2 regions of the Streptomyces sp. NPDC024698 genome follow, and region 2 is predicted to be linked to the other one. Evidence: predicted binding sites of a transcription regulator. Region 2 holds the regulator's gene; the other holds the start of a gene.
What was found. The regulator HspR, encoded in region 2, represses chaperone genes until heat shock. The targets are predictions, from matches to a motif close to TTGAGNNNNNNNNNCTCAA.
Positions count from the first base shown of each region.

Region 1 (3,405 bases), on a different contig from region 2:
GACGCCTCCCCATCCCCTGCCGAAACCTCCCCATCCCTCGATGAAGCCTCCCCATCTATAGGACAGGTTTCGGGGGATGCTGACGGGGCAGCCGCATCTCCTGACGGGGCCCACCCGTCATCCTTGAACCAGCTCCCCGCGATGCCTCCGCAGCGGGAGGGCTCCACCTCGCCCGCGGTCCCGCCCGAGGCGCCCGCCACCACCAGGTCGGAGGACGCTTCCGGTCCTGCGGTCACGGGGGCCGCGTCGCGGTCGAGCGAACCGGCGGCCACCGCCGACGGCCGGTGGGTCGTGCGGCTCGTGCCCACCCCGCGGGGTACGCCTTTCACGTTCGGGTACGCGGCCGTGCTCGCCCTCACCTCGTACGTCGCCGACCACGCGCACCCCGCGTTCGTCCGCGCCCTGCACCAGGCGTCCAGCACGGACGTCGCCCACCTCGTACGGCACCCCGTGCTCGTGCTGCTCGCCAGCGCGCTCTGGATCGTCGGAGGGATCGCCTCGCCGTACGCGGCCGGTTTCCTGCTCGTGCTGACCGCGCTGGAGCGCCGCACCGGCGCCGCCCGCGCGGCCGGCGTCTTCCTGCTCGGGCACGTGGTGGCCACGCTCGTCACCGAGCTGCCGGTCGGAGCGGCCGTGCTGGCGGGCGCCCTGCCGGTCGGCTCCACGCACCGGCTCGACTACGGCATCAGCTTCGGCGTCGCCGCGAGCGCCGGCTCACTCGCGGGACTCCTCTCTCCCTGGCTGCGCTGGCCGCTGCTGATCGGCTTCGGGGCGGTCCTCGCCCAGGACCTGATCCTTCTCACCGACCCCGTGACGGACGCGGGCCATCTCGTCGCCCTGTCGATCGGCGTCGCGACCTGGCCCCTCGTACGACGACGGCACCGCCACCGGCTGTCGCCGCCGGGCGGCAGCCTGCCCGGCCGAGAGAACCGAGGCGAGGCGAAGCCGGTGGACAATCAGCGATCGGCTTGACCCGTCCGGGTGACGGCGACCGTGGCACCCCGCCGGGAGACGCGACCGCACACGCGCACGCGACCGCACACGACGAGTCCGCCCAGGACAAGACCGCACGCCACCCACCGCGACGGCGCGGCGCACGCGTGATCACCCCAGGGGCCCGGCCGCCCGACCGGCCCCGGGGTGCAGCGCGGGAGGCCGTCCCCGCGAGGTGCTAGCGGGTCGGCGTGCCGTTCTGGGCGTCGGCCGCGGACTGCCAGGCCTGGAGGCCCGCCATGGAGGCGTCCTTGGCCCGTCGCCAGTGCAGGGCCGCCTGCTGGGACGGGGGCACGTCCATGGCCCGGACCATGCGCCGGCCCGCGGCGAGCAGGGCGCCCGCCGCGATGACCATGCCGGTGCACGCCACCGCGGTGCCGGCCACGGTGAGCACGGCACCGGCCGTGACGAGCCGGGTGTCGATGTCGATCTTGCGCTGGGGGAGGTGATGGTTCATGTCCCCACCATCCGAGTCCTCCGGCCACCCCGCATCCCGGAGGCTTCGGATCTCCGTACCCCGGGGGCCGGTGGCCTGATCGTTCCGCGGCTCTTGACCGCCGCCGGGGCCCGCTGATCGGGTGACCGGCATGACAGAGCTCGGACCCGTCACCTGGCCACCCGCCCCGATCAGGACCGAGAGGCTCGTGCTCCGCGCGCCCGAAGCGCGGGACCGGCCGGCGTTCATCGACCTGCTCGCCTCCCCTGAGGCGCACACCTATCTCGGCGGCCCCCGCCCGCGCGAGGAGCTGGAGCGCGTGACGCCGGAGGTGCCCGAGCGATGGCCCGGGAGTTTCGTCGTCGAACTCGACGGGGCGATGATCGGCCAGATCCTGCTCAGGAGAGCACCGGGACACGGCCGCCCGGCTGCCGCGGGGAAGGCCGATCTCGGCTACTTGTTCCTGCCGCGGGCCTGGGGACACGGATACGCGGCCGAGGCGTGCGCGGCGGTGCTCGGCTGGTTCGACGGCGTGCTTCCCGGTGAGCCGGTGGTGCTCCACACCCAGACCGCCAACACCGGCTCCATGCGCCTCGCAGCGAAGCTGGGCTTCACCGAGGTGGAGCGGTTCCGGGCCTGGGACGCCGAGCAGTGGCTCGGCCTCCGGGCGAACCCCTGAGCCGGAATCCCCCGCCCCGCAAAGCGATCGCTCAGAGCGAACAGGTCCCGGGGAACATTGCGGAGCTCCTGTGCATTGAGTCGACATAGCTCAACTTGAATGCCGAAGGGGAGATCATGGCTTCGACGTCCGCATCACTCACTCTGCCCGTGCTGCCGCTCGACGACGAGGTCGTGCTGCCCGGAATGGTGGTTCCGCTCGACCTGAACGACACGGATGTGCGCGCCGCGGTGGAGGCCGCTCAGGCCGCCGCCCGTTCAACACCCGGAAAGCCTCAGGTACTCCTGGTGCCGCGGATCGACGGGACCTACGCGAGCACCGGCGTGCTCGGCACCGTCGAGCAGGTCGGCCGACTGGCCGACGGCGACCCGGGCGCGCTGATCCGCGGGCGCGGGCGCGTGAAGGTGGGCGCGGGGACCACCGGTCCCGGTGCCGCCCTGTGGGTCGAGGGCACCCGGGTCGAGGAGACCGTGCCCGACCCCCTGCCCGGCCGGGTCACCGACCTGGTGAAGGAGTACAAGGCCCTGGCCACCAGCTGGCTGCGCAAGCGCGCCGCCTGGCAGGTCGTGGACAGGGTGCAGCAGATCGACGACGTCTCCGCCCTTGCCGACAATTCCGGTTACTCACCGTTCCTGTCCATCGAGCAGAAGGTCGAGCTGCTGGAGACCGCCGACCCGGTGGCCCGGCTCAAGCTCGCCACCGAGCAGCTCCGCGAACACCTCGCCGAGCAGGATGTCGCCGAGTCCATCGCCAAGGACGTCCAGGAGGGCGTCGACAAGCAGCAGCGCGAGTTCCTGCTGCGCCGCCAGCTCGAAGCCGTACGCAAGGAGCTGCGCGACCTCAAGGGAGAGGACGGCGAGGACGAGTCCGACGACTACCGCGCCCGTGTGGAGGCCGCCGACCTCCCGGAGAACGTCCGCGAGGCGGCGCTCAAGGAGGTCGAGAAGCTGGAGCGGTCCAGTGACCAGTCGCCCGAGGGCAGCTGGATCAGGACCTGGCTCGACACCGTCCTGGAGCTGCCGTGGAACGAGCGGACCGAGGACGCGTACGACATCCGGGGCGCCCAGACCGTGCTCGACGCCGAGCACGCCGGTCTTGAGGACGTGAAGGAGCGCATCACCGAGTACCTGGCCGTGCGCAAGCGGCGCTCGGACCGCGGTCTGGGAGTCGTCGGCGGGCGCCGCGGCGGCGCCGTGCTCGCGCTCGTCGGCCCGCCCGGCGTCGGCAAGACCTCGCTCGGCGAGTCCGTCGCGCACGCCATGGGCCGCAAGTTCGTCCGCGTCGCCCTCGGCGGCGT
Region 1 covers NZ_JBVHLK010000002.1:29,679-33,083, reverse strand. Annotated here, with positions in the region: gene ACZ4AA_RS04600 (rhomboid-like protein) at 124-972, shown strand; gene ACZ4AA_RS04595 (hypothetical protein) at 1,172-1,450, opposite strand; gene ACZ4AA_RS04590 (GNAT family N-acetyltransferase) at 1,581-2,108, shown strand; gene lon (endopeptidase La) at 2,225-3,405, shown strand, end outside.
Region 1: lon (endopeptidase La) is a predicted target of HspR. The motif match lies at 2,184-2,202, and genes of this name have one in related genera.

Region 2 (3,405 bases):
TTGGTGTCGTACGAAGCGGCGATGATCACCTTGTCCTTGAGCTCGGACATGGCACCCGACTTGAACTGCGCGGCGTTGGGGTCGGTCACCGAGCCGTTCATCATGACGATCTTCTTCGAGGCCGAGTTGGCGCCCAGCGCGCCGGCCAGGGCCTTGGCCTGGGTCTCGCCGACCAGCTCGTTGTCGAAGGAGATGTAAGCGTCGATCGGACCCTGCGCCAGACGGTCGTAGGCGATGACCGGGATACCGGCCTCCTTCGCCTTGCGCACGCCCTTGGCGATCGTGACGGAGTCCACCGCGTCCACGAGGATGACGTCGACCTTGTCGTCGATCATCTGCTGCATCTGACGAAGCTGCTTCGCCGCGTCCTGCTCGGCGTTCAGGTAGACGACGTCACCCTTCTTCTCGGTGAGCTTCAGAACCTGATCCCTGATGATCGGGTAGTCGAACTTGTCGTAACGGGTGTTCTGCTTCTCCGGAAGGAGCAGCCCGACCTTGATGTCATCACCCTTCGTGGGGCTGGCCGAGGTACCGCTCCCCCCGATGCCCAGGCCGCAGCCGGAGACGGTGACGGCCATGGCGGAGGACGCCACGGCTATGGCGGTACGGCGGAGGCCGGTGTTACGAGTCTTCACATCAGGTGCCTTCCGGGCGAGGTTGCAGCATTGCGACCCAGGTGGCTGAAAGCCAACGCGGCGATCACCTCAGCGTCAAGGAGTAACCACTTAACGAGATGGCAACGGCGTTTCGTGTTCCACAAGTGAACACGACGGGAAAAGACTACGCCCATCCACCGACCGATCCCCTCAGCTTCACCTTCTGTCATTCACAGGTACGACCAACTTCCGTTCACGGGAGTCGTGATCGTCGACGGTTTTTAACTGCCGTTGACGATCAGTCAGACCTGATGGAACGCATGGACAGAGCCACCGGCGCGCGGGGCGCCCTCGCCGCGGCCCTCGCGCCCGCCACAGCGGGCGGCCCGCCCGGCGCGGCCCGCACCAGCGCCTCGGCAGTGACCAAGCGCACATCGCCTCTCCATAAGCGGCAGTTCTCCGCGAACACCGCTTTCCCGGGCACGGCGACGCCCCCAGGAAGAACATCCCGGCCAATGGGTCGAAAGCGGCCTATCGCGCTATTCCAGTGGCAAAGAACGCACAGCGCGCCGATTGCACCAAGAGGACGGGCAAGGCAAACGACCCTTTCGCCGACAAACCCGCCACCCCCCCCTCAGGCATCGGCGAAATCAAGCCGCTTGTCGCCACGGGTTCCCCGGCGCATGCGAAGGGGCCCACCGGTTCGGTCGAACCGGTGGGCCCCTTCGGGCAAGAACTAGTCGGTCGCCCGCTTGGGGCGCCACACCACCAGGGCGCTGGTCTGCTGGACCTCCTGGTACGGGACCAGGTCGCGCCGGTAGGAGGCGTGCACGGCGGCCTCGCGCTGCTGCATGGCGGCAGCGGCGCCGTCCAGGGCCGACTCCAGCTCCGCGACACGGGACTGGAGCGCGGCGACCTGGTTCTCCAGTTCGATGATGCGCTTGATGCCGGCGAGGTTGATGCCCTCGTCCTGCGACAGCTGCTGGACGGTGCGCAGCAGCTCGATGTCGCGGGCCGAGTAGCGCCGGCCCCGGCCGGCGGTGCGGTCGGGAGAGACCAGACCGAGCCGGTCGTACTGACGCAGGGTCTGCGGGTGCAGTCCGGAGAGCTGGGCCGCCACCGAGATGACGTAGACCGGGGTCTCCTCGGTCAGTTCATAGGGGTTGCGTCGACGACCGGTCGTGTCCATGGCTCCGTCATGCTCCCTTCGCGGCCTGGAACAGCTCCGCCCGCGGATCCTCACCCGCGGTCGCCTCTCGGTACGCCTCCAGGGCGTCACGAGCCGTGCCGGACAGATCCTGGGGGACCGTCACCTCGACGGTGACCAGCAGGTCGCCCCGGGTGCCGTCCTTGCGGACCGCGCCCCTGCCCCGGGCGCGCATGGTGCGCCCGTTGGGAGTGCCCGGCGGCAGCTTCAGCGTGACCGGAGGACCGCCCAGCGTCGGCACCTTCACCTCGCCACCGAGCGCCGCCTCCGCGAAGGTGACGGGCACGGTGACGGTGAGGTTGTCGTCCTTGCGGCCGAAGACCGGGTGGGCGTCCACATGGACGGTGACGTACAGGTCACCGCCCGGACCTCCCCGCTCTCCGGGAGCACCCTTGCCGCGCAGCCGGATCCGCTGGTTGTCGCTGACACCCGCGGGGATCCGGACCTGCATCGTGCGGGACGACTTGGCCCGGCCGCTGCCCGCGCACTCCATGCAGGGGTGCTCGGCGATGAGGCCGCGCCCCTTGCAGTCGGGGCAGGGGTCCGTGAGCGAGAATCCGCCGCCCGAACCCCGCGCCACCTGGCCGGTGCCGACACAGGTCGGGCACACACGCGGTGTGCCGTTCTTGTCGCCGGTGCCCGAACAGGCCTTGCAGGCCGCCTGCGAGGTCATGCGCAGCGGAACGGTCGCGCCGTCCACCGCCTCCGTGAAGGAGAGCGTGACCTCGGTGTCGATGTCCTGGCCGCGCCGGGGCTGCGTCCGCGTGCCCGGTCCCGCGCCGCCTCGGTTGAACAGGCCCCCGAAGACGTCACCTATACCGCCGCCGAAGCCGCCGGCCCCTCCAGCTCCCTGTCCCTGGGCACCGCCTCCGAAGAGGTCACCCAGGTCGAAGTTGAAGTTGCCGCCGCCCGCGCCGGGACCCGGACGGAAGCCGCCGTTGCCGAAGAGGGCGCGTGCCTCGTCGTACTCCTTGCGCTTCTTGGGGTCGCCGAGCACGTCGTTCGCCTCGGAGATCTCCTTGAAGCGCTCCTCGGCCTTGGCGTTGCCCTTGTTGGCGTCCGGGTGGAACTCGCGGGCGAGCTTCCGGTACGCCTTCTTGATCTCGGCCTCGGTGGCGTCCTTGGGGACGCCGAGGACCTTGTAGAAGTCCTTCTCGATGAAGTCCTTGGTGCTCATCCCCGACGTCCCTCCTTCCTCGTCCGTTCAAGCTCAGCCCTCGTCCGGGCCACCGCTCTCCTTGTCATCGGCCGCCTCGGCCGAGTCCTCGGCCTTGACCGTCTGCGCCCCGGGCTGCGGCTCGGCGACCGCCACCCGCGCGGGGCGGATGGTGCGCTCGCCGAAGCGATACCCCGGCTGAAGAATCGCCACGCACGTCGTCTCCGTGACGTCCGGCGCGTACGAGTGCATCAGGGCCTCGTGGATCGTCGGGTCGAAGGGCTCGCCCTCCTTGCCGAACTGCTGGAGCCCCATCTTCGCCGCGACGGTCTCCAGCGATTCGGCGACGGACTTGAATCCGCCGACGAGCTCGCCGTGATCCCGCGCGCGGCCGATGTCGTCGAGCACGGGCAGGAGCTCGGTCAGGAGGCTCGCCACGGCGACCT
Region 2 covers NZ_JBVHLK010000032.1:19,637-23,041, reverse strand. Annotated here, with positions in the region: gene ACZ4AA_RS35960 (substrate-binding domain-containing protein) at 1-578, opposite strand, end outside; gene ACZ4AA_RS35955 (heat shock protein transcriptional repressor HspR) at 1,333-1,785, opposite strand; gene dnaJ (molecular chaperone DnaJ) at 1,793-2,980, opposite strand; gene grpE (nucleotide exchange factor GrpE) at 3,014-3,405, opposite strand, start outside.